Regions from separate parts of the Cytobacillus sp. FSL R7-0696 genome, predicted to be linked through region 2. Evidence: predicted binding sites of a transcription regulator. Region 2 holds the regulator's gene; each other region holds the start of a gene.

Region 1 (3,211 bases), 3.0 Mb from region 2:
ATAGGTCGATGTTTAGATTTAAGACCTGCACGACTTCTTCTAATAGCTTTTGCTACTTTTTCGACTGCTACTTCTTGGCCAATAACTTTACGGTTTAGATTTTCTTGTAAATGTTTCATCTTAGATTGTTCATCTGTCATTAATTTTCCGATTGGTATACCGGTTTTATCTTCAATGATTTTTTGGATATGTTCGACTTCTACTTTCGCTCTTTCTCTTGTGTTTGAACCAAGAGCCTTCTCCAATTCTGTTTCTTTATCTCTTAATTGAGCTGCTTCTTCATACCTTTCTTCTTTAAGCAACTGTTCTTTTTGCTTTGCTATTTCTTTTAAACGCAATTCAATATCCTCATCAGATGAAACACCTAATGTTAGGTTTAATTTTGAGCCAGCTTCATCCATAAGGTCAATTGCTTTATCTGGTAAGAAGCGGTCTTGAATATATCTTGACGATAGTTCTACACAAGCTGTGATGGCTTCCTCTGTATAAATAACATCATGGAAGCTTTCATAATTGTCTTTTAATCCTTCGAGGATATGTCTTGCTTCCTCTAAACTTGGTTCTTTGACGTGAACTGGTTGGAATCGTCTTTCTAATGCTGCATCTTTTTCTATTTTTCTATATTCAGAAAGTGTAGTTGCCCCAATTAATTGCATCTCACCACGTGCTAGTGCAGGCTTTAAAATATTGCTAGCATCCATTGATCCTTCAGCTGAACCCGCACCAACTAATAAATGGATTTCATCAATAAAAAGGATTATGTTTTTTCGTGTTTGTACTTCATTTATTAGTTGTTTCATTCTTTCTTCAAATTGACCTCTAATACCTGTATTCGAAACAAGGGAGGCCACATCTAACAAGTAAACTTCTTTATTGAGTAATTTCTTTGGTACATCACTATTAGCTATTTTTAGTGCAAACCCCTCAGCGATAGCTGTTTTCCCCACACCGGGTTCACCGATCAATACTGGATTGTTTTTACTTCGTCTATTTAGTATTTCAATTACTCGTGCTATTTCTTTATCTCGACCAATCACGGGATCAATGAGACCCGCTCTAGCCATTTGCGTTAAGTTTTTAGCGAATTGATCAATGAATCCACCACTACCACTTTGTTTTCTTTGAGATGGTTCATTCGGTTGTTGACTTTGATGATGAGCATTTTGCTCATTTGTCAATTGTTTAAAAAGATCATCGAATGGTATAAAACCTGAGAAACCATTCATCGTCGGACCAAAGGCAGGAAGAGATTGTTTTTCATTCTCGTAACAGCTTTGACAAAGACGAATGGTTGTCTCCTTACCATTAATCGCATATCTCATATTGACATTCGCTTCATTTTGTTTGCATGCTTGACATTTCATTAAAGTTTCCTCCTTTTGACTTTGACTAACTTTGACCTTATGAATACAGTATACTTTGACCTTATTTGACTTTCAAGTATTTTGATTATCTTTTTTATTAAAATTAGAAAAAAGGTATTCCGTAAGAAAAAGCTCGTCTTTGTTTGTCCTTCTTTACATATATTGTGGAGAAGGAGGAGATCGACTTGACGAAAATTAATTGGGGAGCTTCCTTTCAAATCGCAGCAGTTTATGTAGGGACTGTTGTTGGCGCAGGGTTTGCAACTGGGAGGGAAATCGTCGAATTCTTTTCGAGATTTGGTTTTATTGGTTTAATTGGGATTTTAATGAGTGGATATATATTTGTGTTTTTAGGATCAAAACTAATGATCATTGCTGCAAAAATAAATGCAAGATCTTTTCAAGAGTTAAATACACATTTGTTTGGAAAGCATTTTGGTTTAATTATCAATGGATTAATGCTCATCATGTTATTAGGTGTCTGTGCTGTTATGCTTTCAGGTGCAGGTGCTGTGTTTGAAGAACAACTAGGGTTATCTAAATCAATTGGTGTGGTATTTACAATTGCTTTATCAATTATAACAATGCTTGTAGGTATAAAAGGATTATTTGCCGTAAACGTTGTTGTCGTTCCTATGATGATCAGTTTTAGTTTCATCTTATTGTTTTTCTCTATTCAACAGCCTTTCTTTTTAGAAAATATTTTATATATTCCTTTTGCTGAGGATGGTTGGAAATCAGTTGTATCTCCATTTACGTATGCCGCATTTAATTTAATGTTAGCGCAAGCTGTGTTAGTTCCAGTTGCTTCGGATATTAAAGATATACATACGATTAAATGGGGAGGATATTTTGGTGGGATTGCACTAACAATGATTTTAGTTTCTAGTCATTTGTCATTGGTGAATATTCCTAATTTAGAAAGTTATGAAATCCCTATGGCAGCTATTATGAAGTCACTTGCGTCTTCAATATATTGGATATTCGTATTTGTTATTTATGGTGAAATATTTACTTCAGTAATTGGAAACGTTTTTGGAGTGGAAAGGCAAATTCGGCAATATTTTAATATTCCTACGGTTGTAACAGTGATTGGGATTTTTACCATCTGCTATTTCGGTTCATTCATTGAATATGGAGAACTGCTTTCCTATTTATATCCTTTATTTGGTTATATTAGTTTAACATTTATCATCTTATTATGGATGAAAAAAGAGACTGACAGCTAGGACAGTCTCTTTTTTTATTAATTTGTATGAATCGTTTTTGCCATTTCTATAAAAGCATCTTTATAGTTAGTATCTTCATTCTTATTAAATAAAGTCAGCTTTACTTGGGCTGAATCATTGTGGATAATAAATGCCGTTACTGTATCGGTTTCAGATGAAGCTTCCATCATAACAGCATCTTTGAAAAAGTCATCTTGAGGAAGAGAAGGATGCTCTACTTCTTCGTTAACAGATTGAAGTTGGATCATTGTATTCTCCTCAAGTTGTTTCATGTCTACTTCTTCAGGAAGTACCTCAATTCGCATAAACACCTCAGATTGATCATTTAAATGAAGGATATCTTTATTTGGTTCCTCTGCAGTTAAGGTGAAATCAGGTAAAACATGTAAAGAAAACGCTTGATTGTCACTTTCTTTAAGAAAAGCAGTTTCTTCTTTTGTTTCACCGTCTATTTCATATGATAAATTTTCCTCCATCACGCGAATTTCATTTTCACTTTTTTGGCTATCTTCTTTGTTTTCATTTTGATTTTGATCTTCATCTACTTCTTCATTTGGTGGATTACTATTATTATTTTCACCATTGCCATTGTCTGTTTCTGATGTTCCGCATGCTGCT
Region 2 (3,211 bases):
TTAGAGGTTTTCGCTAATGCTTCTCTTGCTGACCTTTCCTGCGAAATTAATTGCTCCACAACACTTTTTAAATCCTCAGCAATATCTTCTTCTGATTTCCCTAATGTGATTTGGTTAGAAACTTGAAAGATATTACCTAATGCTTCGCTACCTTCTCCATAAATTCCTCTAACAACTAATCCAAGTTGGTTAATTGCTGGAATGATTCTATTCATTTGATGAGTTAATACTAATCCTGGTAAATGCATCATGACAGATGCTCTGAGACCTGTGCCCACATTTGTTGGGCAACTAGTTAAATACCCTACCTGTTCATCATATGCATAATCAATCTCAGTTTCTAACCAATCATCAATTTGGTTTGCAACTTCTAATGCTTCTGATAATTGGAAGCCTGGAAATAAACACTGTATACGTATATGATCTTCTTCATTCAACATAATGCTAACCTCTTCATTTTCAGTAAGTAGGCAGGCACCATGACTAGCGTTTTCTGCTAAATGAGGACTAATCAAATGTTTTTCCATCAGCACCCTTTTTTGCAATGGTTGTAAATCATCCATTTGCAATAACGAAAAGTCACCATAAGTATCAAAAGTCGATTTTTCCATTCTTGCTTTAATGATATCTATCACACGTTTAGCTTCATCATGAGAAAAGATGGTTGGAAAATTAACCTGTTTAATATTGCGAGCTAAACGAATTCTAGAACTAAGTACGATATCAGAATCAGGACCTTCTGCACTCATCCAAGAGCTGACAGCCTGATTGATAAACCTTTCTAAAGACAAGTTCATTCCCCTCCCTCTAGATGGTTTTTCATTTCTTTTTCCAATTGACGTATTGCATCTCTTGTCTCTGCTGCTTTCTCAAACTCCTCTTTAGTTATAAGTTCTTTCAAGTTTATTTTTAAATCCTCAATTTGCTTTTTTAAATGGATATCTCCACCCATTCTTGTAGGGATTTTTCCGTTATGATTCCAATTACCACTATGAAGCCTTTTAATAATTGGCTTTAACTGTGCTCGGAAAGAATCATAACAGTGGGCACATCCGAATTTCCCGACTTTAACAAATTGAGGAAAGGTCATCGAGCATTGCTCACACTGTACTACCTGCGTTTGTTTATTTAACTGAGCTTGGTTATTTGCATAACTTGTATCTATATTAAATAATCCGCTCAATAGATTATTAATAGAAAACCCAGATCCATTATTTAACATAAACATATCCCCATGTTCTTGGGCACATTTTTCACATAAATGGAACTCAGCCTTTTCGCCATTCATAATTTTTGTAAAATGTAGAGTCGCAGGTCTCTGATTACATTCTTGGCATATCATCTGTTTCACCCCTCCATACTTTACAACCTACTTATATTTCAATGTATTTAGCATCGCAACAAGCATCCTTGCTCTTAACTCATCCCTATAGGGTAACTCTAAGTAAAGAACTGAACGATCAATGACACTTAACATAATCTTCGCTTCTCGAGTAGTAATAATCTCTTCTTCAACTAATCTGTTTATAATATTTTCAGCACTATTTTGTGAAATACGATCACGTACAATCCTAATCAATTGATTAATTAAATCAACATAATCATATGCTTGCACTTTGGTGATTCTTATATAACCACCACCGCCACGTTTGCTTTCGACAGCATAGCCTTTTTCAACTGTAAACCGAGTATTTATGACGTAATTTATTTGAGATGGGACACATTGAAATTTATCAGCGATCTCGCTTCGCTTAATTTCAACAATTTCCCTTTCGCTAAGTTCCAAGACTTCTTTAAGATATTTTTCAATAATATCTGATATATTTTTCACCCGGCCTCCCCCTATCTGACTTTGACTATATTTGACATAAATTATACATGATTTGTGTGAAATGTTGCAACGAAGTAGTATTATTAATTTTCCCCTTTTTTTCTAAATCTCAAACGTATGAAATATAGGTTCGTTCATTAAATTTATATTATGTTTAGATTGTATAGATGTTATTTGTCCATTTAAATAAACGAATTCATTATAGCATGACAAAAAAGAGCACATAAATGATGTGCTCTTTTATCTTGCCCGGCAACGTCCTACTCTCACAAGGGGACAGCCCCTAACTACCATCGGCGCTGAGAAGCTTAACTTCCGTGTTCGGTATGGGAACGGGTGTGACCTTCTCGCTATCGCCACCGGACTATGAAATTGTAAGGGAATCGTTCCCTCAAAACTAGATAATGCTGAAGAAGATATTTATTGAGTAATCGCCTGTTTGGTTAAGTCCTCGATCGATTAGTATTAGTCAGCTACATGTGTCGCCACACTTCCACCTCTAACCTATCAACCTGATCATCTTTCAGGGATCTTACTAGCTTGCGCTATGGGAAATCTCATCTCGAGGGGGGCTTCATGCTTAGATGCTTTCAGCACTTATCCCTTCCGCACATAGCTACCCAGCGATGCCTTTGGCAAGACAACTGGTACACCAGCGGTGCGTCCATCCCGGTCCTCTCGTACTAAGGACAGCTCCTCTCAAATTTCCTGCGCCCACGACGGATAGGGACCGAACTGTCTCACGACGTTCTGAACCCAGCTCGCGTACCGCTTTAATGGGCGAACAGCCCAACCCTTGGGACCGACTACAGCCCCAGGATGCGATGAGCCGACATCGAGGTGCCAAACCTCCCCGTCGATGTGGACTCTTGGGGGAGATAAGCCTGTTATCCCCGGGGTAGCTTTTATCCGTTGAGCGATGGCCCTTCCATGCGGAACCACCGGATCACTAAGCCCGACTTTCGTCCCTGCTCGACTTGTAGGTCTCGCAGTCAAGCTCCCTTGTGCCTTTACACTCTACGAATGATTTCCAACCATTCTGAGGGAACCTTTGGGCGCCTCCGTTACTCTTTAGGAGGCGACCGCCCCAGTCAAACTGCCCACCTGACACTGTCTCCCATCCCGATAAGGGATGTGGGTTAGAATTTCAATACAGCCAGGGTAGTATCCCACCGACGCCTCCACCGAAGCTAGCGCTCCGGCTTCTAAGGCTCCTACCTATCCTGTACAAGCTGTACCAAAATTCAATATCAGGCTACAGTAAAGCTCCACGGGGTCTTTCCGTCCTGTCGCGGGTAACCTGCATCTTCACAGGTACTATAATTTCACCGAGTCTCTCGTTGAGACAGTGCCCAGATCGTTACGCCTTTCGTGCGGGTC
Region 3 (3,211 bases), 1.6 Mb from region 2:
ACATTGGCAAAAGAGTCAAAAACCAAATTGCTAGATGCTCAAGGGGCCGAATTAGATGAAACAACTGTTGCACTTTACAATCCTTTCACTGGTGAAGAAAATCAACGTATGCGGGAATGGGCGGTTAAAAATCGACTACACACTTTTAGTGAATTAGAGTCACTTGAAGCCTATTTACTTGCTTTAACAGAAAAGGATTGGCAAGCAGTAGCAATTGAGGATTGGCAAAACGACAATGTAAAGGAAGTGACGATATCATGATTACAACATCGACTGTATGTGGTAAAAAGTTAGATATTAAAGGACAGGATATGCTAACATTAGCTGATTATTCTTCTGAAGAAATCAATGGACTTGTCGAAAAGGCATATTTAATGAAGCAAACGGATCATCAAGCCGAAGAGCCATTGAAGGGCAAAATATTGGGAATGATTTTCGAAAAGTCATCTACACGTACAAGGGTTTCCTTTGAAGCGGGTATGTTACAACTTGGCGGTCATGCCCTTTATTTAAATAGTAATGACATGCAAATCGGTAGAGGAGAAACGATTGCAGATACCGCAAAAGTATTATCTAATTATGTTGATGGCATTATGATTCGTACATTTTCTCATGATATTATAGAAGAACTTGCCACACATGCTACTATTCCAGTAATTAATGGGTTAACGGACCTTTATCATCCTTGTCAAGCACTAGCAGACTTGTTAACGATTAAAGAAGTAAAAGGAAAATTAGCAGGTATTCGTTGTGTTTATGTTGGAGATGGCAATAATGTAGCTCACTCATTAATGATTGCGGCAGCAAAAGTTGGCATGCATATGACGATTGCATGTCCGAAAGACTACGAACCAGATGAAAAAGTGGTCACTTTAGCACAAGGATTTGCTGAAGTGACGGGCAGTAAAATTGTCGTCGAAAACGACGTAAAAAAGGCGGTTGATGGCGCTGATGTCATCTATACGGACGTCTGGACGAGTATGGGTCAAGAAGAAGAAAATGAAATGCGTTTACAAGTCTTTCATGATTATCAAGTGAACGAGTCACTTGTAGCCTATGCAAAAGAAGATTATTTATTCCTTCACTGTTTGCCCGCACACCGTGGGGAAGAAGTCTCGGCGCCTGTTATTGACGGTGATCACTCCGCTGTTTTCCAACAAGCAGGCAACCGTCTTCACGCACAAAAAGCCTTATTAACTGAATTACTATAGTGTTGTAACAAGCTGAAGCACGAACTATTCTGTTCCTAGAATGGTTCGTGCTTTTTATCATTTGAGGGGAATTTAGGAAGTTTGAGGGTGAGCAAAAAAGGGTTTGCTCGTACATTGAGAGGAAAAAACGCAGGGATAGTGAAGCAAAGTGAGTGAGCTCGTACACCAAGAAGAAAATGCGTTGGAATAGCGTATCAAAAAGGATTTGTTCGTACATCATGAGTAAAAAACGCAAAGATAGCTGCGGGGTAAGAGTAATTTAAAAAGTACACCCAACAATAAAAGCGCCAGAGACAGGCTTGCAATCTGATTTGAGGAAAACACAATACCTACAATTTCCTTTATGATTCCTCCTTCTCGCGGAAATAATAAAAGTGTAAGTTTGAAGGAGGTGCTCATTTTGGGACAAAATCGACAATTTAGAGCAGGGCAGAAAGCGCCAAATAATGGTAAATATATTGAGATTGGTGAAACTGGCAGTAATGTGAATAACCCACAAGTGGTAAGTCTTCGTGCGGGTGATCGATTTCCTGAAAACTCAAACCATAATCGATTATGGACTTATCAAAGAAAACCATAATAAAGAACGAATCAGATGCCATCCCAAAATGTGGATGGCTTTACATATGGCAGGAAATAATTTTATAATAAAACAAAGGTCAAAAAAGGTCAGGAGTGTGACGTGCGATTGGATATTAATCAAATGACAACCTCTTTGCAAGAAGGTTTAATGACTGCCAAAAGGATGGCGACAAATAAAGGTCACCAAGAGGTGGATACGGTGCACCTTTTCCTTTCCTTCTTGCAGGAGGATCATCTATTTACAAATATTTTAAGACGAAGTGATTTTACAATTGAAAATGTGAAACAATCATTGCAACATTTATTAGAAAGAAAACCCAGGGTTAGTGGAAGTGGTGCGGATTTAAATTCTTTTTATCTTACCAATGATTTAAGAAAAACCTTGTCAAAAGCAGAAGAATTAAGATTGCAATGGCAGGACAATTATATATCCATTGAACATGTTTTATGGGCAGTGATTGTGGCAAAGACGAATGTTACAGACCTCTTTTTAATGAAAAAGAAAGATATCCAACAAGCAATTGAAGAGATCAGGGGGAATCAAAAGGTGACATCACAAAACCCAGAAGGTACTTATGAAGTACTTCATAAATATGGTAGAGATTTAGTGGAAGAAGTGAAAACAGGGAAATTAGATCCTGTCATTGGCAGAGATCAAGAAATCCGTAATGTGATTCGCATACTTTCAAGGAAAACGAAAAATAATCCTGTCCTCATCGGTGAGCCAGGTGTTGGTAAAACAGCAATTGTTGAGGGATTAGCACAGAGAATTGTTAGAAAAGATGTACCAGAGGGACTGAAAGATAAGACGATTTTCTCATTAGATATGAGTGCGTTAATTGCAGGTGCTAAATTTAGAGGTGAATTTGAGGAACGTTTAAAAGCAGTGTTAGCAGAGATTAAAAAGAGTGATGGTCGTATTCTTCTGTTTATAGATGAGATACACACAATCGTTGGAGCTGGTAAAACAGAAGGTGCGATGGACGCTGGTAATATGTTGAAGCCAATGCTTGCCAGAGGTGAGCTACATTGTATTGGCGCAACAACATTGGATGAACATAGAAAGTATATTGAAAAAGATCCGGCATTAGAGAGAAGGTTTCAACAAGTATTAGTAAAAGAACCCGATGTAGAAGACTCTATCTCTATTTTAAGAGGTTTAAAAGAGCGATTCGAAATTCATCATGGGGTCAATATTCATGACAGGGCTATTGTTGCAGCAGCTACTTTATCTGATCGTTATATTACAGATCGTTTTTTACCAGATAAAGCGATTGATTTAATTGATGAGGCATGTGCAATGATCCGGACAGAGATTGACTCTATGCCTACGGAGCTGGATGAAGTAACAAGAAAGGTAATGCTGCTTGAAATTGAAGAGGCCGCTCTGCTAAAAGAGTCTGATGAAATCAGTCAAG

The links. Region 2 encodes CtsR, which represses protease genes until heat stress. Its sites were predicted from a motif close to ATGGTCAATAAAGGTCAAACA; they were not measured.
Region 1: a site for CtsR is predicted at 1,417-1,437, ahead of MKX29_RS23630 (ATP-dependent Clp protease ATP-binding subunit). Genes of this name have one in related genera too.
Region 3: a site for CtsR is predicted at 1,867-1,887, ahead of clpB (ATP-dependent chaperone ClpB). Genes of this name have one in related genera too.

What each region holds. Positions count from the first base shown of each region.
Region 1 covers NZ_JBBOWA010000001.1:4,643,919-4,647,129, reverse strand. The annotation lists gene MKX29_RS23630 (ATP-dependent Clp protease ATP-binding subunit) at 1-1,364, opposite strand, end outside; gene MKX29_RS23625 (YkvI family membrane protein) at 1,550-2,593, shown strand; gene MKX29_RS23620 (hypothetical protein) at 2,611-3,211, opposite strand, start outside.
Region 2 covers NZ_JBBOWA010000001.1:1,626,953-1,630,163, forward strand. The annotation lists gene MKX29_RS08580 (protein arginine kinase) at 1-791, opposite strand, end outside; gene MKX29_RS08585 (hypothetical protein) at 794-1,342, opposite strand; gene MKX29_RS08590 (CtsR family transcriptional regulator) at 1,370-1,831, opposite strand; rRNA gene rrf (5S ribosomal RNA) at 2,079-2,195, opposite strand; rRNA gene MKX29_RS08600 (23S ribosomal RNA) at 2,271-3,211, opposite strand, start outside.
Region 3 covers NZ_JBBOWA010000001.1:56,658-59,868, reverse strand. The annotation lists gene MKX29_RS00305 (carbamoyl phosphate synthase large subunit) at 1-261, shown strand, start outside; gene argF (ornithine carbamoyltransferase) at 258-1,211, shown strand; gene MKX29_RS00295 (YjzC family protein) at 1,612-1,791, shown strand; gene clpB (ATP-dependent chaperone ClpB) at 1,900-3,211, shown strand, end outside.